Regions from separate parts of the Streptomyces sp. NPDC102283 genome, predicted to be linked through region 1. Evidence: riboswitches for the same ligand, from Rfam matches in the RefSeq annotation. Region 1 holds a riboswitch; the other holds the start of a gene.
The links. Region 1 has a riboswitch for S-adenosylmethionine ahead of thrC (threonine synthase). Riboswitches for the same ligand answer to the same signal wherever they lie in the genome.
Positions count from the first base shown of each region.

Region 1 (10,375 bases):
CCTGGAGAGTGCTAACGCCAATGATTAGCACTCGACCCCTGCGAGTGCAAGCGTCCCTCTCCGGATGTGGACAGCGGGGCGCGTCGAATACGACAGCGGCACGCACCGGATGTGGACGGCGGCGCACCTCCCGGCAGGGCCGCCGGGACGCACGGAGGGCCCGGTCCCCTGATCCGGGAGCCGGGCCCTGCGTGCGTGAGTAGTGTCGTCGGACGACCGCGCCGAGCTCAGCCGACGGCGAGCTTGACCATGTCGGCCTGGGGCCCCTTCTGGCCCTGCGAGATCTCGAATTCAACTCGCTGACCCTCTTCGAGGGTGCGGTACCCGTCCATCTGGATCGCGCTGTAGTGGACGAAAACATCCGCACCACCGTCGACCGCGATGAAGCCGTACCCCTTCTCCGCGTTGAACCACTTGACGGTGCCCTGAGCCATGCCTAACTCCCCTATTACTGGCCCTTGCACGGGACCGCACTTCGCGGGCCCGGGTCGGAACTCACCCTCCGACAGGAGAGGGTGCGCGGCGCCGCAGCGCGTCGACCGCGGCCGAATGTATCCGCCCAACTGCCCTCTGCAACAGGTCAATCGGACGAGAATTCTGGGCATCGAAGAACACGCGAATATGCGGGTTTGATGAGTTTTCCGGGCAAGTCGGGCCAGGCAAAGGGTACTTATGCCGCAAGAGGTTCACGCACTTTGGCTGCTTCTTATCGGGACCGGGCGCATTCTCATATGCGGGCGGCACGGGCAGCGGACGGGGCTTCCCCAACTGTACCGTGCTCAACCATACAGAATTGCCCCCTCCGCTTCTCTCGCGGAGGGGGCAACTGTGGTCACACAGAGGTGCGGTGGGCCGCCGTGGAGCGGCCCCGGCGGTTCAGCAGCCGCCGGCGACCGCGGGGATGATCGAGACGCCCGCGCCGTCCGGCGTGGCCGCGTCCAGGCCGCCCTCGAAGCGCACGTCGTCGTCGTTGACGTACACGTTGACGAAGCGGCGCAGCTTGCCCTGGTCGTCCAGGACGCGGGCCGCGATGCCCGGGTGGTCCTTCTCCAGCGACTCGATGACCTCGGAGAGCTTGGCGCCCTCCGCCGGGACCTCGGCCTGGCCGCCCGTGTACGTACGGAGGATGGTGGGGATACGGACCTTGACGCTCATGGTGGGTGCCTTCCTGAGTCTCTGGTGATCAGCCGGCGGCGAGGCCCGCGGCGCGGAACGCGTCCAGGCTCGGCTTGATGGTGGCCGTGGCCTGCGAGGTCGCGGAGACCGCGTCCAGCGTCTTGAGCCCGTCGCCGGTGTTCAGGACGACGGTGGTGAGCGCCGGGTCGATGACGCCCGCCTCGACGAGCTTCTTCGTCACGCCGAGCGTCACGCCGCCCGCCGTCTCGCCGAAGATGCCCTCGGTGCGCGCCAGCAGCTTGATCGCGTCGACGACCTGCTCGTCGGTCACGTCCTCCACCGCGCCGCCGGTGCGGCGGGCGATGTCCAGGACGTACGGGCCGTCCGCGGGGTTGCCGATGGCCAGCGACTTGGCGATGGTGTTCGGCTTCTGCGGGCGCACCACGTCGTGGCCCGCCTTGAAGGCGGCGGAGACCGGGGAGCAGCCCTCGGCCTGGGCGCCGAAGATCTTGTACGGGCGGTCCTCGACGAGGCCGAGCTTGATCAGCTCCTGGAAGCCCTTGTCGATCTTCGTGAGCTGGGAGCCGGACGCGATCGGGATGACGATCTGGTCGGGCAGCCGCCAGCCGAGCTGCTCGCAGATCTCGTACGCCAGCGTCTTGGAGCCCTCGCCGTAGTACGGGCGCAGGTTGACGTTGACGAAGCCCCAGCCCTCGCCGAGCGGGTCGCCGATGAGCTCGGAGCAGAAGCGGTTGACGTCGTCGTAGTTGCCCTCGATGCCGACCAGCTCACCGCCGTACACCGCGGCCATGACGACCTTGCCCTGCTCCAGGTCGTGCGGGATGAACACGCAGGAGCGCAGGCCGGCCCGGGCGGCGGCGGCGCCGACGGCTCCGGCCAGGTTGCCCGTGGAGGAGCAGGAGAGGGTGGTGAAGCCGAAGGCGCGGGCGGCCTCGACGGCGATGGCGACGACGCGGTCCTTGAAGGAGTGCGTCGGGTTGCCGGAGTCGTCCTTCACGTACAGGCCGCCGGTGACGCCCAGCTCACGGGCGAGGTTGTCGGCCTTGACGAGCTTGGTGAAGCCGGGGTTGATGTTGGGCTTCTCCGCGACGTCGGCGGGCACCGGCAGCAGCGGGGCGTAGCGCCAGATGTTGTTCGGGCCGGCCTCGATGCGCCTGCGCAGCTCCTCCGGGGAGCCGGTGGGCAGGTCGTAGGCCACTTCCAGCGGCCCGAAACAGGACGCACAGGCGAAGAGGGGGCCGAGCTCGAAACGCTCGCCGCACTCGCGGCAGGAAAGCGCCGCGGCGGGGCCGAGATCGACGGCCGGGGCGGAAGAAGCGGTGCTGCCTGCAACGGTCTGAACAGCCATGATGGCGGAGGTCCCTTTCTCCTCATCTTCCCTGCGACGCATTTCGCCGCAAGACGGAATTGGCACCTTCCCCACCGTGACCTCGCGGTCGGCAGGAGGGTTGCCGGGACTTCAACGGGCCGTTCCCTCAGTCCCTCTGGATGAGCTCTTATGGCGCTGGATCTTCGATCCAGGCGTTTATGTGCGGTCCGACCCCGACATGCGACGGTCGTACGCGTTGTTCAAGACTGTAACCGAAGCACCGGACCGTTGAGATAGTCGTCCGAACCGCGAGATGGATCACACACAGGGAGTGCCGACCGTGCTCGAAGAGGTGGAACGCTGGCTGACCAGGCGTTCCTGGTCGTCCGGCGACCGCCCGCTGAACCGGCTCACCGACGCCCGGGACGCCGATCCTCGCGCCACGTCCGTGAGCGTGGTGCTGCCCGCGCTGAACGAGGAGGCCACGGTCGGCGCAATCGTGGCGACGATCCGCCGGGAGCTGATGGAGAAGGTCCGGCTCGTCGACGAACTCGTGGTGATCGACTCCGGCTCCACCGACGCCACCGCCGCCGTGGCCCGGGCGGCGGGCGCCCGGGTGGTCCACCGGGACGCGATCCTGCCCCGGATACCGGCCCTGCCCGGCAAGGGCGAGGTGCTGTGGCGGTCACTTCTGGTGACCAGCGGCGAGATCGTCTGCTTCGTGGACGCCGACCTCAGGGACTTCTCCGCGGACTTCGTCTCGGGCACGGTCGGACCGCTGCTGACCGACCCGTCCGTCCAGTTCGTCAAGGCGATGTACGACCGCCCGCTCGGTGACAGCGCAGGTCAGGGGGGTCGGGTCACCGAGCTGGTGGCGCGCCCGCTGCTCAATCTGCACTGGCCCCAGCTGGCCGGGTTCGTGCAGCCGCTGGGCGGCGAGTACGCGGTGCGGCGGTCCCTGCTGGAACGGCTGCCGTTCCCGGTCGGTTACGGAGTGGAGCTGGGGCTGCTGGTGGACGCGCTGCACACGGTGGGCCTGGACGCGCTGGGCCAGGTCGACGTCGGCGTACGCAGACACCGCCACCAGGACGGGCAGGCGCTGGGCCGGATGGCGGCGGCGATCTACCGCACGGCGCAGCTGCGGCTCTCCCGGGGCCATCTGGTGCGGCCCGCGCTGACCCAGTTCGAGCGCGGCGAGGACGGCTTCGTGCCCCGCACCCATGCGGTGGACACGGAGGAACGGCCGCCGGTGCGGGAGATCGCGGAGTACGCGGAGCGCCACGCGGCCTGAGACCGGCGGGCGGCCGGTGCGCGCCGCCGGGCGGGAGCGACCTGGGCCACGGGAGGAGGCCCGGGAGGCGTTTGGGGGCTTCCCGAACGGGCTAGGTTCCGCTACATGGTCTCCGAGCACGCCGAACACGAAGCCGAACACGAAGCCGAACCCGGCCCCGCGGCCGCCGCCACCGCCCAGGTCCTCGTCGCGTCCAACCGCGGCCCCGTCTCGTACACACTCGGCGAGGACGGGACGCTCGACGCCAAGCGCGGCGGCGGAGGTCTCGTCTCCGGGCTGAGCGCCGTCGACGACAAGCTGTGGGTCTGCGCGGCCCTCGGCGACGGGGACCGCGAGGCGGTGCGGCGCGGGGTCGGCGAGGCGGGCGTGCGGATGCTCGACATCGACCCCGAGGTCCACGCCGACGCGTACAACGGCATCGCCAACTCGGTGCTGTGGTTCGTCCACCACCTGCTCTACCAGACGCCCGTCGAGCCGGTCTTCGACGCGGAGTTCCGACGTCAGTGGGCCTCGTACGAGACGTACAACCGGGCCTTCGCCCGGGCGCTGGCCGAGGAGGCGGGCCCCGGGGCGTCGGTCCTCGTCCAGGACTACCACCTGGCCCTGGTCCCCGGCATGCTCCGTGAGCTGCGCCCGGACCTCAGGATCGGCCACTTCTCGCACACCCCGTGGGCGCCCGTCGACTACTACCGGCTGCTGCCCGACGACATCGCGGAGCAGTTGCTGCAGGGCATCCTCGGCGCGGACCGGGCCGCGTTCCTGACCCGCCGCTGGGCGGACGCGTTCATCGGCTGCTGCACGGAGATCCTCGGCGGGACGGGCCGGACCAGGATCGGGGTGCACGGCCTCGGGGCCGACGCTGACTTCCTGCGCCGGCGCTCGCACGAGGCGGACGTGGACGAGCGGATGGCGGCGCTGCGGGAGCAGGTGGGCGAGGGCCGGAAGACCATCGTCCGGGTGGACCGCACCGAGCTGTCCAAGAACATCGTGCGCGGCCTGCACGCGTACCGGGCCCTGCTGGACGCCCACCCCGAATGGCGCGAGCGCGTCGTGCACATCGCCTTCGCCTACCCCTCCCGGCAGGACCTCGCCGTCTACCGGGACTACACGGCGGCGGTGCAGACCCTGGCCACGGAGATCAACGGGGCGTACGGCACCGAGAGCTGGACGCCGGTCGTCCTCCACGTCAAGGACGACTTCGCCCGCTCGCTGGCCGCGTACCGGCTGGCGGACGTGGCCCTGGTCAACCCGATCCGCGACGGCATGAACCTGGTCGCCAAGGAGGTCCCCGTCGTCTCCGACCACGGCTGCGCGCTGGTGCTGTCACGGGAGGCGGGGGCGTACGAGGAGCTGGGCGAGGACGCGATCGTGGTGAACCCGTACGACGTGGTGGGCACGGCCGAGGCCCTGCACGAGGCGCTGACGATGAGCGCCGACGAGCGGTCCGGCCGCACGAAGCGACTGGCCGAGGCGGCGACCGCGCTGCCGCCCCAGCAGTGGTTCCTGGACCAGCTGGAGGCGCTGCGGCAGGGGTGAGCCGGTCTCCCGATACGGCTCAGAGCCTTGTCGCCAACGCCGCCAGGAAGTCCACCACGGCGGCCGGGCCGGGCACCGACAGGTCGGCGCGTTCGGCCAGTTCGGGCACCTCCGCGCTGCCGCTGCACACCAGGAGGCCGGGGATGCCGTCCGGGCCCTCGGTCCGCAGCTTCTCCACCGCGGCGAACGCGGCGAGGTCCCCGAGGTCGTCGCCCGCGTAGATCACGGACTCGGCGTCCAGCTCCGCGACGAACCTGCCGAGCGCCACGCCCTTGTCCATGCCGGGCGGGCGCAGCTCCAGGACCAGGCGGCCCGGTTCGACGATCAGCCCGTGCTTCGCCGCCAGCTCGCCGAGGGGCCCGCGCAGCGTCTCGAAGGCCGCCTGCGGGTCCTGGGCTCGCCGGGTGTGGACGGCGACGGCCTGCCCCTTCTCCTCGATCCAGGTGCCATGCCAGAAGTCGAACTCGTGCAGCAAGCCCGGGATTTCGGCCCGCGCTGCCGCGACGCCCGGGTGTGGGGCGGGGGTGTTCACGGTGCCGGTGACGGCGTCCCAGCGTTCGGCGCCGTAGTGCCCGAGCACGACGAGGTGCTCCAGCCCGGGGACGCCCGCGAAGCCTCCGTAGCGCACCGCGACGCCCGCCGGGCGGCCGGTGATCACGGCGACGGCGGCGACCTTCGGCGCGAGCGCGGCGAGCGCGGCCACCGTGCCGGGGTGCGCGCGGGCCTGCTCGGGGTCGGGGACGATGTCGGCGAGCGTGCCGTCGAAGTCGAGGGCGACGACCGCGCGGTCGGGGCGGGCGAGAACGGCGTCGAGCCCCTCGCGGCCGGCCGGGGTGGTCGGGTTCGGCAGATGTGCGGAGTGACTGCCCATGGGGCGAGCCTATGCCCTGGACGGGTTGATCACGAGCGTTGTGGACCGTCGTTCGGCTGCTCACGGGAACCATGAGCAGCCGGCGGCGACCGCTCCCCGGGGGCCGGTGAACAGCCGGTGGCGAATACTCCGGGCGCCGGTGAACAGTCGCCGCCGGCTGCTCCCGGACGCCGGGAGCAGCCGGCGGCGACCGCCCCCGGACGCCGGTGAGCAACCGGCGAGGACTACTCGCGGGCGCCCGCGAGCTCGACCGGCCGGGTCCGCAGGGCGAGCGAGGCGGGCAGGACGGCGGAGACGGCGGCCAGGAGCGCCGCGGCCGCGACGACGAGGCCGAGCGTTCCCCACGGCACCACCACGGCGGACGTGACGCCCAGCAGCACCAGCGCACCCCACACCACCAGCAGGTTCACCGCCGCGACCACGCCCCCGAGGACGGTCCCCACCCCGACCGCCGCCACCGCCTCGGCCGCGACGAGCCGCAGGATCTGGGGGACGGTGGCTCCGGCGAGACGGAGGACGGCGAGATCGCGGACCCGGCCGGAGGTGGCCATGACCAGGGTGTTGGCCAGAGCTGTCGCCGTGCAGAGGAGAGCGATGCCGAGGATCATCCGGAGTCCTGTCCTGGTCGGGTCGTTCGGCCCCGGGCCGTTCGCGGCGAGCCACTCGGCCCGGGTCGTCACCCGCGTACCGGTGGCGGCCCCGGCGCTGTGCAGCGCCGCGGCGACGGCCTGCCGGTCACCGCCCTCGGCGACCTCGACGTCGATCCGGTCGACGCCCGCGCCGCCGGCGTTGTGCCGGGTGACGTAGACGCCGTTGTCGCCGGTTCCGGTGGCCAGGACGGCGGCGATCCGCAGCGACGTCCTACGGCCGTCGCCCAGCCAGACGGTGACCCGGTCGCCGACCCGCGTGGTCAGCCACTCCTCGTTGACGACGATGGCGCCGTCGTCGAGATCGGCGAGCCGGCCCGCCGTCACCGGCAGCTCCGACACGGCGGCCAGCCGGGCGGGGTCGACCGCGCGGGCCTCGGAGGTGACGAGGGCCGTGTCCTCCTCGAGGACGGTGACGGCCGTGGACCGCGAGATGCCGACGACGGCCCCCTCGACGGCCCGTGCCCGCTCCACGAAGGCGGGCGGCAACGGCCGGCCCTCCTGTCCCGACGTCACCACGAAGTCGGCGGTCACGGCGGTGCGCGCCTCGGTGGCCCTGGCCTCCTCCAGGGTGGCGACGGTGCCCGTCAGGGTGGCGGCGAGGGCGACGGTGATGAGGACGGGCGCGGCGACGGCCGCGGTCCTGCGCACCCCGGCGGCGGTGTTCTCCCGGACGAGTACGCCGGTGGCGCCGGGCAGCCGGGCCGGCAGCCAGGTCAGCAGCCGGCCGACGGGGCGCACCAGGACGGGGGCCAGGAGTGCGAAGCCGACGACGAGCAGCATGGGACGGGTGATGTAGGACTTGCGGCCCAGCAGGTCGCCGGGGTCGACGGCCAACGCCAGAGCGGGCAGGCCCAGTCCGGCGAGCAGGACCAGGACGGCGGCCGCCCAGCGGCTCGCCGGCATGACGCGGCTGTCGACGGCCGCCTCGCGCAGCGCCTCGGTCGGGGCGGTCCGCCCGGCCCGGTGGCAGGAGACGAGCGCCGCGGCCGTGGCGACGAACACCCCGGTCCAGAAGGCGGTGTGCAGCGGCCAGGAGGCGTCGCCGAGGGCGAGCCAGGGCGGTGCGAGGCCCGCTTCGGTCATCCGGCCGACGAGCGGGGGCGCGCTCCTGGCGCCGAGCCACGCGCCCGCGGCCGAGGCGAGGACGCCGACGAGGACCGCTTCCGCGCACACCGTACGGCGGATCTGGCCGGGCGTCGCACCGGCCGTGCGCAACAGGCCGAACTCCCGCCGCCGCCCGGCCACGGCGAACGAGAACGTCGAGGCCACGACGGCGGCGGAGACGAACAGGGTGATGCCCGCCGCGGTGCCGAGCAGGGCGTTGACGGAGACCAGGGCGCGGGCGTCGCGGTCGGGATCGGGGTCCGCGCGGCGGCGGTCGTGGCCGGTGAGGACGTCCATGCCGCTGTCCGGCCCGAGCGCCCTGCGTACGGCGGTGGCGTCGGCGTGCACCACGAGGGCGTCGATGTCCGGGGAGATCCGGGCGGCCTCGGCGTCGGTGAAGAAGACGGCGTCCTCGAAGCCCCGGTCGCCCACGGTGCCGACGACGGTCCGGGGGGCGTTCCCGGCCGGGGTACGGACCAGGACGCGGTCACCGGTACGGAGCGGGGCGCCGCCGGACCCCGTGGTGACGACGACCTCGCCGGGCGCGGCGGGGGCCCGGCCCGAGGTGAGGCGGTACGGGGTCGCGGCGGCGACCGGCCAGGGGTGCCCGACCCGGGCCTCGGCGGCCTCGGCGGGACGGGGCGCGGCGGCCTGGCCGGGGCGGGGATCCCTCGCGTCGGCGCCGGTACGAGGAGCCGTGACGTCCGGGCCGGTAGGCGTGACCGTGACGTCCGCCGGGAACGTCCGGTCCTCCACCGTGCGGCCGAGGGCGGCCAGTCGGTCGGCGGTCCGCGGGCCTACCGGTCCGGGGTGGTCGAGCGGCTTGCTCCGGGTCCCGGTCGGGGTGTCGACCCGGAGGTGATCGGCGGCCCGGACGACGACGGGGGCGGCGGCGAACCGTTCGGGTCCGCGCTCCGGTGCGTCGGACGTCGCGGCGAGGGCGAGCCCGGTGGCCGCGATCAGGCCCACCCCCAGGGCCAGGGCCACGAACGACCCGACGAAGGTGACCCAGCGCGTGCGCATCCCGCGCAGTGCCAGCATCAGCACGGGACCACCGCCGGGTCACCCGAGACCATGGGTGCGGCCGGGTCACCCGGGACCATCGGTGCCGCCGGATCGCCGGAGGCCATCGGTGCGGCCGGGGCGGCACCCGCCGCCATACGGGCGGCGACCCGCTCCGCCGTGGGCGCGTCCAGCTCGTCCCCGACGCGGCCGTCGGCGAGGAAGACGACCCGGTCGGCGAAGGAGGCGGCGACCGGGTCGTGGGTCACCATGATCACGGTGCGCCCCTCGTCCGTCATCGCACGCAGCAGGCCGAGCACCACGCGCCCCGCGGTGGAGTCCAGGGCTCCGGTCGGCTCGTCGCCGAAGAGCACCTCGGGCCGGGTCACCAGGGCGCGGGCGATCGCGACCCGCTGCTGCTGGCCTCCGGAGAGTTCGCCGGGCCGGTGGCCGGCCCGGTCGCGCAGCCCGACCTGCTCCAGCGCGTGGAGCACGTCCGCCTTGCGGGGCCGTCGCCCGGCGAGCCTCAGGGGCAGGGCCACGTTCTGCGCGGCGGTCAGGGAGGGCAGCAGGTTGAACGCCTGGAAGACGAAGCCGATCCGCCCCCGGCGCAGCCGGGTCAGCCCGGCCTCGCTCAGCCCGGTCAGATCGGTGTCGCCGAGCAGCACGCGGCCGCCGGTCGGCCGGTCCAGGCCCGCGACGCAGTGCAGGAGCGTCGACTTGCCGGAGCCGGAGGGCCCCATGACAGCGGTGAACGTGCCGCGGTGGATGGTCAGGCTGACGTCGTCGAGCGCTTTCACCGTGCGGCCGTCGCTGCCGTCGCGACCATTGCCGCCGTCGCTGCCGTCGCGGCCGTAGGAACGGGTCACGGACCGGAGCCGAACAGCCGGTACCCGACCGGCGCTTGCTGCTGGAGCTGGATTCATGGGGTCCACTCAACCGGCGACGCCCGCACGGCACATCGCAGCGAGAGGGGGCTTCCATGGTGGAGCCGGCTCCACCATGGAAGGGGCGGAGAACAGGGTGGCCCGCCCGGGGGCCGTCTCGTAGCGTGCCCGGCATGCTCTCCCCCAGCCCACCGCCCGCGCCCTCGGAGCCCCGACCGGCCGCACTCCCGGAGCCCCGGCCGGCCCGCCCCCGGGCCGCCGTCCGAGCTGCCCCGCGGGACCTCCCCCGGGCGCTGTCCCGCGGACTCCTCGGCGGCCGGCCGTGGCGTGCCGCGCTCTATCTCCTGACCAGCGTGCCCCTCGGCGTGGCGACGCTGGTGGCGCTGCTCCTGCTGGCGGTCGTGGGCAGCGCGCTGACCGTCCTCGTCATCGGGGTGCCGCTGCTGCTGACGCTCGTACTCGCCGGGATTCCGCTGGCCGCGCTGGAACGGCGCAGGCTCCGGCTGATCGACCCGGCCCCTCTCCTCGATCCGCACCGCGAACCACCCGAGCCGGGCCTGGCGTCCTGGCTGCGGACCAGGCTCCAGG
Region 1 is NZ_JBIWLQ010000018.1:149,628-160,002, reverse strand. Features, by position in the region: gene ACIRJT_RS30130 (cold-shock protein) at 228-434, opposite strand; gene ACIRJT_RS30125 (MoaD/ThiS family protein) at 877-1,155, opposite strand; gene thrC (threonine synthase) at 1,184-2,485, opposite strand; SAM riboswitch class I at 2,505-2,632, opposite strand; gene ACIRJT_RS30115 (glucosyl-3-phosphoglycerate synthase) at 2,787-3,737, shown strand; gene ACIRJT_RS30110 (trehalose-6-phosphate synthase) at 3,843-5,273, shown strand; gene otsB (trehalose-phosphatase) at 5,293-6,144, opposite strand; gene ACIRJT_RS30100 (FtsX-like permease family protein) at 6,369-8,945, opposite strand; gene ACIRJT_RS30095 (ABC transporter ATP-binding protein) at 8,939-9,826, opposite strand; gene ACIRJT_RS30090 (sensor histidine kinase) at 9,961-10,375, shown strand, end outside.

Region 2 (10,375 bases), on a different contig from region 1:
CAGGAGCCCGCGCCGGGCACGCCGCCGCGTCTCCACTTGTCTACGCCAAGGATCTCGCGGTGCGCCGTCGAACTGCGGAAGTCCTGGCGTAACCCTACGGCCTCGCGTATAGGCATCGGCACGGCGAGGCGCTCCGTCCCGTTCTCCACCGGTACGCCATGCTCTGTACATGATCGATGGGCGGCAGGCCGACTGGCGGACCACGGCCGGGAGGATCCGGGACGCGGCGGTGTCGAGCGGCGCCCCGGTCACCTACGGACTGATCGGCGTCTGCGGTGTGGCCTTCCTGATCAGTCCGCTCTCCGGGTTCGGCGGCGCCGCCCACGGAAGCGAGGAGGCTCTCCTCGCCGCCCAGGCCGCGTACTTCGAGCGGTGGGGAGTGATCCCCGCCGAGCTGTGGGAGGGTTCCGCGCACGCGCTGATGACACCGTTCACCGCGCTGTTCGTGCACGGCAGCTGGCTGCACCTGCTGGGGAACCTGTTGTTCCTGTACGTGTTCGGCGCGATGGCCGAGGAGCGCATGGGCCGGCTGCGGTTCGCCCTGTTCTACGTGGGCTGCGGCTATGTGGCGCTGGTCTGCTACGCGGCGGCCCACGCGGACTCCGGGCAGACGCTGGTGGGTGCGTCGGGGGCGATCTCCGCGGTGCTCGGCGCGTTTCTCCACCTGTTCCCCAGGACCCGGGTGACCAGCCTGTTCCCGTTCCTCTTCTTCCTGCCGCTGCGCTTCCCCGCCTGGATCGTGCTGGTCTTCTGGTTCGGGCTCCAGTGGGCGGCGGCGCAGGGGGCGGGCAGCGGTCCCGGGGTGGCGTACCTCGCGCACGTGGCGGGCTTCGCGGCCGGGTTCCTCTACGCCTGGGTGGTTCATGGGCGGAGGGCTAGAGTGAAGGTTCCAGCCACCGAGGGAGACAGCCAGCCGTGATCACCGCGATCGTGCTCATCAAGACCAGCGTGGACCGGATTCCGGAGATCGCCGAGGCCATCGCCGCGCTGGAGAGTGTCAGCGAGGTCTTCTCCGTCACCGGCACCTACGACCTGATCGCCATGGTCCGGGTCGCCAGGCACGACGACCTCGCCGATGTCATCCCGGGCCGGATCAGCAAGATCCCTGGCGTCGAGGGCACCGACACCCACGTGGCGTTCCGTACGTACTCCCAGCACGACCTGGAAGCGGCCTTCGCCATCGGCCTCGACGCGTAGGGCCTGACGACGGGCCCCAGGACACACCGGCGACGCACCTCGGCCGGGGACGGGCGGCGCGCCCGTCCCCGGCCGAGGTGTTTCATCAGAACGTGTCTCGGACCTGGGCGGCTTCGCCCCGGTCCGGGACGCAGCGGCCGTCCTCGGTGCGGTAGTTCCACCGGGCGCCCTCGCGGACCAGCTCGGAGACCGCGCGCAGGAACCGGTCGATGTGCTCGTCGGGCGTACCGGCGCCGAAGCTCACCCGGATCGCGTTGAGCGACCGCTCGCCCGGCTCGGCCTCCGGGGCGCCGCACTCGCCCGGGTCCTGCGGGTCGCTGCCGAGAAGGGTGCGCACCAGCGGGTGGGCGCAGAAGAGGCCGTCGCGCACGCCGATGCCGTACTCGGCGGAGAGGGCGGCGGCGAAGTGCGAGCTGTTCCAGCCGCGCACCACGAAGGAGATGACGCCGACCCGGGGGGCGTCGTCGCCGAACAGCGAGAGCACCTGCACCTCGGGCACCTCGGCGAGCCCCTCCCGGACCCGGCCCACGAGCTCCTGCTCCCGGGCGACCAGGCCCTCGAAGCCGGCCTCGGTCAGGGCCTTGCAGGCGGAGGCGATGGAGTAGACGCCGATGACGTTGGGCGAACCGGCCTCGTGGCGGGCGGCCGTGGTGTGCCAGTCGACGTCCACACCGCCGTCGGCGCGCCGGGCGACCTTGCGGGACGCGCCGCCGCCGGCGAGGTACGGCTCGGCGGCCTGGAGCCAGTCGGCGCGGCCGGCCAGGACACCGGAGCCGAAGGGCGCGTACAGCTTGTGGCCGGAGAACGCGACCCAGTCGACGTCCAGTTCGGCGATGTCCACGGGGTGGTGCGGGGCCAGCTGGGCGGCGTCGAGGACGATGCGGGCGCCGTGCGCGTGGGCGGCGGCGGCCAGCTCCCTCACCGGCCACAGCTCGCCGGTCACGTTGGACGCGCCGGTGACGCAGACGAGGGCGGGGCCGTAGGGGTCGCGTTCTGCGAGCGCGCGCTCCAGGGCCTCGACGGCCTGGGCCGGGGTGCGGGGCGCGTTGAGGTAGGTGACCTGGGCGTCGCGCCAGGGCAGCAGGGACGCGTGGTGCTCGGTCTCGTAGACGAAGACCTGGCAGTCGGCGGGGATCGCGGCGGCCAGCAGGTTGAGGGAGTCGGTCGTGGAGCGGGTGAAGACCACCTGGTCGTCCGTGCGGCAGCCGAGGAACTCCGCGACCGTGCGGCGGCTGTTCTCGAAGAGGTCGGTGGAGAGCTGCGAGAGGTAGCCGGCACCGCGGTGGACGCTGCCGTAGTACGGGGCGTACGCGGCGACGTCGTCCCAGACCCGCTGGAGGGCCGGGGCGCTGGCGGCGTAGTCGAGCGCGGCGTAGGTCACCTCACCGCCGGTGACGAGCGGGACCGTGACGTTCTGCCCCAGAACGGGCAGCGGGGCACAAACCGACGAGTCGAGGGCAGCGGTGGGGACAGACATGGCGAACTCCCGTAAAAGGCAGGCGAAATCCGGCGCCGGCGATGTACGCGGCAGCGCGGGAGGAGGAAAGGAAAGAGGGTGCGCTGAAGAAGGGCGGTCAGCCCTAGCGCATTCGCTTGCTCACAGAAGACTCCCTAGGGACCAGGACCCCGGGGGCTGGCATCCGCTGGATGCCGAGGGGCCCGCGCTTGCCGCAGACCTCGCTGCCTGCGGCCTGGTCTTCACCCGGGGCACCCCGCCACGGACGGAGGGTTGCCGGACAGCGGGCCGGGGCCGTAGTCGCTGTCACTCATGACCTGCGCAGCATCTTGCCATACGTGCGCACACGCGCAAGGGCGCAGTCCGGCATCCGGACTGCGCCCTGTGTCACACCGTGTGCCGCAAAGTCGCCTCCGGGGGGCGCTCAGGCGTTGCTGGCCGCCACCCAGCGCTCCAGGGCCCGCTTGGCGGCCCCGGAGTCGATGGCCTCGGCGGCGACGAGGATCTTCGCCGCGAGCTGTTCGGTCAGCGTGCCGGGGCCCGGGTCCAGGGCGACCAGGGCCGCCGCCGAGTTGAGCAGCACCGCCTCGCGCACCGCTCCGCCCTCGCCGTCCAGCAGGCGGCGGGCCACATCGGCGTTGTACGAGGCGTCGGCGCCGCGCAGCGCCTCGACGGGGACGATGGGCAGCCCGACGTCGCGCGGGTCGAAGGGCTCCTCCCGGACCGCGCCGTCGCGCACCACCCAGACCCGGGAGGTGGCGGTGGTGGTCAGCTCGTCGAGTCCGTCGTCACCGCGGAAGACCAGCGCGGAGTTGCCCCGGTCGGCCAGCACGCCCGCGACGATGGGCGCCATCCGGGCGTCGGCGACGCCGACCGCCTGAGCGCGGACCTGGGCCGGGTTGGTGAGCGGGCCCAGGATGTTGAACGTGGTCTGTGCGCCGAGTTCCTTGCGCGCCTTGGCGGCGTAGCGCAGGGCGGGGTGGAACTTCACGGCGAAGCAGAAGGTGATGCCCGCCGCTTCGGCGACCTCGACGACCCGCCGCGGGGTCAGCTCCAGGTTGACGCCGAGCTTCTCCAGGACGTCGGAGGAGCCGCTCGCGGAGGAGGCGGCGCGGTTGCCGTGCTTGACGACCTTGGCGCCGGTGCCCGCGATGACGATCGCGGACATGGTCGAGATGTTGACCGTCTTGGCGAGGTCGCCGCCGGTGCCGACGATGTCGACGGTCCGGCCCGGCACCTGGATGGTGTTGGCGTGGGCGTACATCGCGCGGACCAGTCCGGTGACCTCGTCGACGGTCTCGCCCTTGGCCCGCAGCGCGACGGCGAACCCGGCGATCTGCGCGTCGGTGGCCTCGCCGCTCATGATGCGGTCCATGGCCCAGGCGGTCTCCTCGGAGCTGAGGTCCTCGCCGCGCAGGAGGGGGTTCAGGAGGCCGGGCCAGGAGCGGTCCGCCACGCTGTCGCCGCCGTTCGGGGTCACAACGTTCATGGTCCGCTCCAGGGTCCACAGCCGGTCAGGAAAGATGGCTCCACCCTATCCAGCCGGAGAGACCGCGAAGAGCCCCGTCCATCGGATGGACGGGGCCCTCACGGTGGCGATCGGTTCAGGTGATCAGTGGTGGCCGTGGCCCTCGCTGATCTCCTTGTACTCCTCGGGGGTGGCCTTGGGGATCTGGTTCCCGTCGGCGTAGTACCCCTTGCTGAGCTTGGCACGCAGCTTCTGCACCGGGGAGATCTTGCGCTTGACGCCGTTCTCGTCGACCGCGGGGCCGAGGTCGAGCGGCTGGTACTGCTCGTGCGCCGTGAGCGTGTGCAGCTGCCCGGGGCTGAGCGGCTCGTGGATCTCGACGAACTCACCGTGCGGCAGGCGCTTGATGATGCCGGTCTCGCGACCGTGCAGCACCTTCTCCCGGTCGCGGCGCTGGAGGCCGAGGCAGATCCGCTTGGTGACGATGAACGCGATGACCGGTCCGACGAAGAAGAAGATCCGGACGAACCAGGTGATCGAGTTGATCGACAGGTGGAAGTGCGTGGCCCACAGGTCGTTTCCACCGCCGACGAGGCCGATGAAGTACGCCGTGATCCAGGCGACGCCGAAGCCCGTACGGGTCGGGACGTTGCGCGGGCGGTCCAGGATGTGGTGCTCGCGCTTGTCGCCGGTGACCCAGGACTCGATGAACGGGTAGACCGCGATCGCGGTGAGGACCACGCCGAAACCGACCAGCGGGATGAACACGCCCAGGGCGAGCGTGTGACCCCACAGGTTGATCTCCCAGCCCGGCATCACACGCACCAGGCCCTCGGCGAAGCCCATGTACCAGTCGGGCTGTGCGCCGGTGGACACCTGGTCGACCCGGTACGGGCCGATGGCCCAGATCGGGTTGATCGTGGCGATGGCGGAGATGGCCGCGATGATGCCGAAGACCAGGAAGAAGAACCCTCCGGCCTTCGCCATGTACACGGGCAGCAGCGGCATGCCGACGACGTTCTTGTTGGTCCGGCCGGGACCCGCGAACTGCGTGTGCTTGTGGTAGAAGACCAGGATCAGGTGCGCCACCAGCAGGCCGAGCATGATGCCCGGCAGCAGCAGGATATGGATCGAGTAGAACCGGGCCACGAAGTCGTGGCCGGGGAACTCGCCGCCGAACAGGAACATCGAGATGTACGTACCGACGATCGGCACGGACAGGATCGCGCCCTGGGTGAAGCGGACACCCGTACCGGAGAGCAGGTCGTCCGGGAGGGAGTAGCCGGTGAACCCGGTGAACATGCCGAGCACGAACAGCAGGAAGCCGAAGAGCCAGTTGATCTCGCGCGGCTTGCGGAACGCGCCCGTGAAGAAGACGCGCATCATGTGCACGAACATGGCGGCCAGGAAGATCAGCGCGGCCCAGTGGTGGATCTGCCGGACGAGCAGACCGCCGCGGACCTCGAAGCTGATCTTCAGGGTCGAGGCGTAGGCCTCGGACATCCGGATGCCCTGCATGGGCTCGTACGGACCGTGGTAGACGATCTCGCCCATGCTCGGCTGGAAGAACAGCGTCAGATACACACCCGTGAGGATGATGATGATGAAGCTGTAGAGCGCGACCTCACCGAGCATGAAGGACCAGTGGTCCGGGAAGATCTTGCGCATGTTGGCCTTGGCGAGGCCGTAGATGCCCAGCCGGCCGTCCGCCCAGTCGGCCACCCGCTCGCCGGCCGGGGCCTTGCGCTCGCCCGCCGGACCGGCGGCGGAGGGGTTCTTTGTCGCAGTACTCATCCGCGCTCCCAGAAGGCAGCACCGACGGGCTCGTCGAAGTCGCCGAGCGCCTCGAGGTTGCCCTCGCTGTTGACACCGATCCGCAGCTGCGGAAGCGGGTGGCCGGCCGGACCGAAGATGACGCGAGCGCCGTCGGAGAGGTCGAAGGTGGACTGGTGGCACGGGCAGAGCACGTGGTGCGTCTGCTGCTCGTACAGGCTGATCGGGCAGCCGACGTGGGTGCAGATCTTGGAGAACGCGACGATGCCCTCGTGGGCCCAGTCACGCTGGCGCTTGTCCTTGATGTCGTCCGGCTCGATGCGGACGATCATCAGGGCGGCCTTGCCCATCTGCGTCTGGAAGTCGTGCGACTCCGGGTCGAGCCCCTCGGGCATGGCGAAGGCCAGCGACCCGACGGTGATGTGCTCGGGGCGCAGCGGCGTCATCGTGTTCATGTTGATGAGCTGCTTGCCCTTGGCCCACAGGGTGGTGCGGAGCTTCTTCTCCGGCAGCGGACCGAGGTCGCGCAGCAGGACCACACCGGAGAGCGGCACCAGGGCCAGCGCACCGAACATGGTGGTGCGGATCAGCTTGCGCCGACCGATCGCGGACTCCTCCGCACCGGCCTTGAAGTCGGCCAGGACCTGCGCCTTGACCTCGGGCGGGGCCTCGATCGGGTGGCGGTCGGCGGCGACCTCGACGTCGGACATCAGGGTGCGCGCCCAGTGGACGGCTCCCGCGCCGATGAAGAAGAGCGCCGCTCCCAGGGTGAGCCCCAGGGAGAAGTTGAGCGCGCTCACATGGCCGAAGGGCCAGATGTAGACGATCTTGTCCACCGGGAAGATGACGTAGGAGGCGATGAAGCCCACCGTCGCCAGCATCGAGAGGGTGAACATGAACGCGACGGCGCGTTCCGAGCGCTTCGCGGCGCGCTCGTCGAGGTCCTGGATGCGCGGCTGGTGGGCCGGCAGCCCCGGGTCGGCGAACGGGTCGTCGTGACGCTCCACCGCGCCGTGCGCGGTCTCCTGCACCACAGGCAGGTTGTCTTCTGGAATCTGTTGGCTACTCATGACTTCTTGGCCTTAGCGGTGTGGGCCGCGACCCAAACGGCGACTGCGACGAGCGCGCCGAGTCCGAAGACCCACGCGAACAGACCTTCGCTGACCGGACCGAGACCGCCGAGGGCCAGGCCGCCGGGGCTCTCCGTCTCGTCACCGTTCACGGTCTCGATGTACGCGATGATGTCCTTCTTCTCCTGCTCCGGCATCGTCGTGTCGGGGAAGGAGGGCATGCTCTGCGGGCCGGTCTGCATGGCCTCGTAGATGTGCTTCGGGCTCACGCCTTCGAGGTCGGGGGCGTACTTGCCCTCTGTCAGGGCTCCGCCCTTACCGGTGAAGTTGTGGCACTGGGCGCAGTTGGTGCGGAACAGTTCGCCGCCGTTGGCGACGTCCGCGCCCGCGGGGTCGACCTGCTTGTCGGTCGGCGTGATGGGACCGGCGCCGAGCGACGCGACGTACGCCGCGAGCTGGTCGATCTCCGCCTGGGTGTAGATGACCTTCTTCTTCGGTACCTGGGCGCCCGGCTGCTGCGCGGGCATACGGCCCGTACCGACCTGGAAGTCGACGGCGGCGGAGCCCACGCCCACGAGGGACGGCCCGTCGGTGGTGCCCTGACCGCCGGTTCCGTGGCAGCTGGCGCAGCCTACGGCGTAGAGCTTCTTGCCCTCTTCGATGGCGAGGGACTGGGCGGTTTCATCGGCCTGCGCCTTGCCCGCAGGCGCAAACGCGGCGTACAGCCCCCCGGTGGCCGCCAGCGCGAGGAGTAGTACGACGACCGCCGCCAGCGGATGGCGTCGTCGTGCGGAGAGCTTTTTCACGGATTACCCCGGTGTCAGGATCTTCTGCGTCGATGGTGGGCGGGTGCGAGCCCGGTTACTTGATCATGTAGATCGTTGCGAACAGGCCGATCCATACGACATCGACGAAGTGCCAGTAGTAGGACACGACGATGGCGGCGGTGGCCTGATCGTGGGTGAACCTCTTGGCTGCGTACGTTCTGCCGAGGACCAGCAGGAAGGCGATGAGACCGCCTGTCACGTGCAGACCGTGGAAGCCGGTGGTCAGGTAGAACACCGAGCCGTACGGGTCGGACGAGAGGGAGAGCCCCGCGTCCTTGACCAGCTCGGTGTACTCCAGGACCTGGCCGCCGATGAAGATCGCACCCATCACGAACGTGATGATGAACCAGGTGCGGAGCTTCTTCACATCGCCCCGCTCGGCTGCGAAAACGCCGAGCTGGCAGGTGAGTGAGGAGAGCACCAGGATCGTGGTGTTCGTCGCCGAGAACGGGAAGTTCAGATGATCGGACATCTCCTTCCAGTAATCGGGTCCCATCACCGATCGCAGGGTGAAGTACATCGCGAAGAGGGCCGCGAAGAACATCAGCTCGGAACTCAACCAGATGATGGTTCCGACGCTGGTGAGGTTCGGTCGATTGACCGACGGGTGCGCGTGCCCGGTTTCTACTGTCGTTGCTGTCGCCACGACCGACATTATGTCGGTCGCTTATCCCGCCCTCACCCCGGGGGGTGCCGTTCGGTGTGTCCGTACCGTCTGCAGGGGTCGCACCCTGCGCCGAACGGCCCATCGGAAGGTGGTCATTACCGGTGCTGACGGCCGGTCGGGCGGAGTACGATCCGCGCATCGGTTCATGCCCCGAGAGCCCCGACGACGTCGATGTCACGGAGGAACAATGCAGGCGACCGCCACGGTCCTGGTCTACAGCGACGACGCCAACATCCGCGAGCAGGTGAGGCTGGCAGCCGGTCGCAGGCCTGCCGCGGACGTCCCACCGGTGGAGTTCCTGGAGTGCGCGACACTCCCGGCCGTCCTCAAGGCGCTGGACGGCGGCGGCGTCGACGTCTGCGTGCTCGACGGGGAGACGGCTCCCGTCGGCGGCATGGGCGTCTGCCGCCAGATCAAGGACGAGATCTTCCGCTGCCCGCCGGTGCTCCTGCTGATCGGCCGCCCGCAGGACGCGTGGCTGGCCACCTGGAGCCGGGCGGAGGCCGCCGTGACGCTCCCGGTGGACCCGGTGGAGTTCGCCGACGCGCTGGCTGCGCTGCTGCGCCAGCGGCTCGCCGTGGAGGCCTGAGAGGCCCCCACGGCCCGCTGAGGGGCGTCCGGCGCGGTACGGCACCTGTCCGGGCCCGGGTCAGACGTGGGGACGCAGCCGGGCGGCCTGGAGCGTCTGCGGGCTGTCCGGCGCCCCCTCGTGGAGGGCGCTGCCCTTCTGCCACTTCTCCCAGGAGAGGTTCCAGTCGCCGAACCCGTTGCCGAACGGGTCCATGTCCTCGCCCTCGCTGCCGACGACCGTGACGATGTCGCCCTCGCGCACCGTGTCGAAGAACCATGCGGCGTTGCCGGTGCTCATGCCGGTGCAGCCGTGGCTGACGTTGGCGTTGCCCTGGGAGCCGGTGGACCAGGGGGCGGCGTGGACGTACTCGCCGCTCCAGGTCACCCGGGTGGCCCAGTAGACCGGCAGGTCGTACGACTCCGAGGAGCCGGCCGCGATGCCGACGCTCTCGCCGCGCATACGGACGAACTGCTCCTTGGCGAGCACCACCTTGACCCCGTTGCGGGTGGAGAAGCCGGGCTTGCCGGTGGTGACCGGAATGGTATTGATCACTTCTCCGTTGCGGAGCACCGTCAGGGTGTGGTCCGCGGCGTCGGTGATGGCCTCGATCCGGTCGCCGGTGGCGAGCTTCAGCGGCTTGGCCTCGGCCCCGTAGAGCGCGTTGGTCACCTTGATGCCCGCCAGGTTGGAGCGGACCTCGATGGAGGCGTTCGCGGGCCAGTACTCCTTCGGGCGGTAGTGCAGCTTCTTGTCGTCGACCCAGTACCAGGAGCCGGTGACGGCCGGGGTGGAGCGGACCTTCAGGGCGCGCTCGACGGTGGCCCTGGCCGCCTTGTCGGTGATCGGAGCGCTGAGTTCCGCCGTGATGGGCTGCCCGACGCCGTAGGTGCCCGTCTCCGGGCCGAAGGCGACCTTCAGCAGCTTCTTGGGCGAGGAGGTGCCGAAGGACAGCGTACGGACGCCTGGGGCGCCGTCGCCGTTCTCCATGGCGACCCTGACGGTGTATCCGGTGCCGGCCGCGAGCGGAGCGGTGGAGCGCCAGCGCTTCCCGTCGGCGGAGAGCTCCCCCGCGAGGTGGCGGCCGCCGGTGTCCACGGCGCTGACGTCGGTGATGCGTCCCTCGTCGCCCTTGACGGTGACTTCCAGGGGCTTGTCGGGGTCGGCCTTCTCCTTGTCGGAGGGGCCGTTGAAGGAGACCTGGTCGCCCGCGTCGTAAGGCTTCGTGGAGAGCGGGTGGCCGTCGGGCGAGCCACAGGCGGTCGCACCCGCGGCGAGGGTCACGACCAGCAGGGTGCAGCTCACTACGGTGCGGATGCGCGGCGTGTGGTTCATGCCGTCCACGCTAA
Region 2 is NZ_JBIWLQ010000003.1:276,447-286,821, reverse strand. Features, by position in the region: gene ACIRJT_RS08070 (rhomboid family intramembrane serine protease) at 170-919, shown strand; gene ACIRJT_RS08065 (Lrp/AsnC family transcriptional regulator) at 916-1,197, shown strand; gene ACIRJT_RS08060 (aminotransferase class V-fold PLP-dependent enzyme) at 1,283-2,674, opposite strand; SAM riboswitch class IV at 2,854-2,971, opposite strand; gene trpD (anthranilate phosphoribosyltransferase) at 3,078-4,142, opposite strand; gene ACIRJT_RS08050 (cytochrome bc complex cytochrome b subunit) at 4,266-5,915, opposite strand; gene ACIRJT_RS08045 (Rieske 2Fe-2S domain-containing protein) at 5,912-6,964, opposite strand; gene ACIRJT_RS08040 (c-type cytochrome) at 6,961-7,770, opposite strand; gene ACIRJT_RS08035 (heme-copper oxidase subunit III) at 7,826-8,446, opposite strand; gene ACIRJT_RS08030 (hypothetical protein) at 8,646-9,047, shown strand; gene ACIRJT_RS08025 (Ig-like domain-containing protein) at 9,108-10,361, opposite strand.
Region 2: it holds a riboswitch for S-adenosylmethionine, as region 1 does, so the genes downstream of both, ACIRJT_RS08060 (aminotransferase class V-fold PLP-dependent enzyme) here and thrC (threonine synthase) in region 1, are expected to answer to the same signal.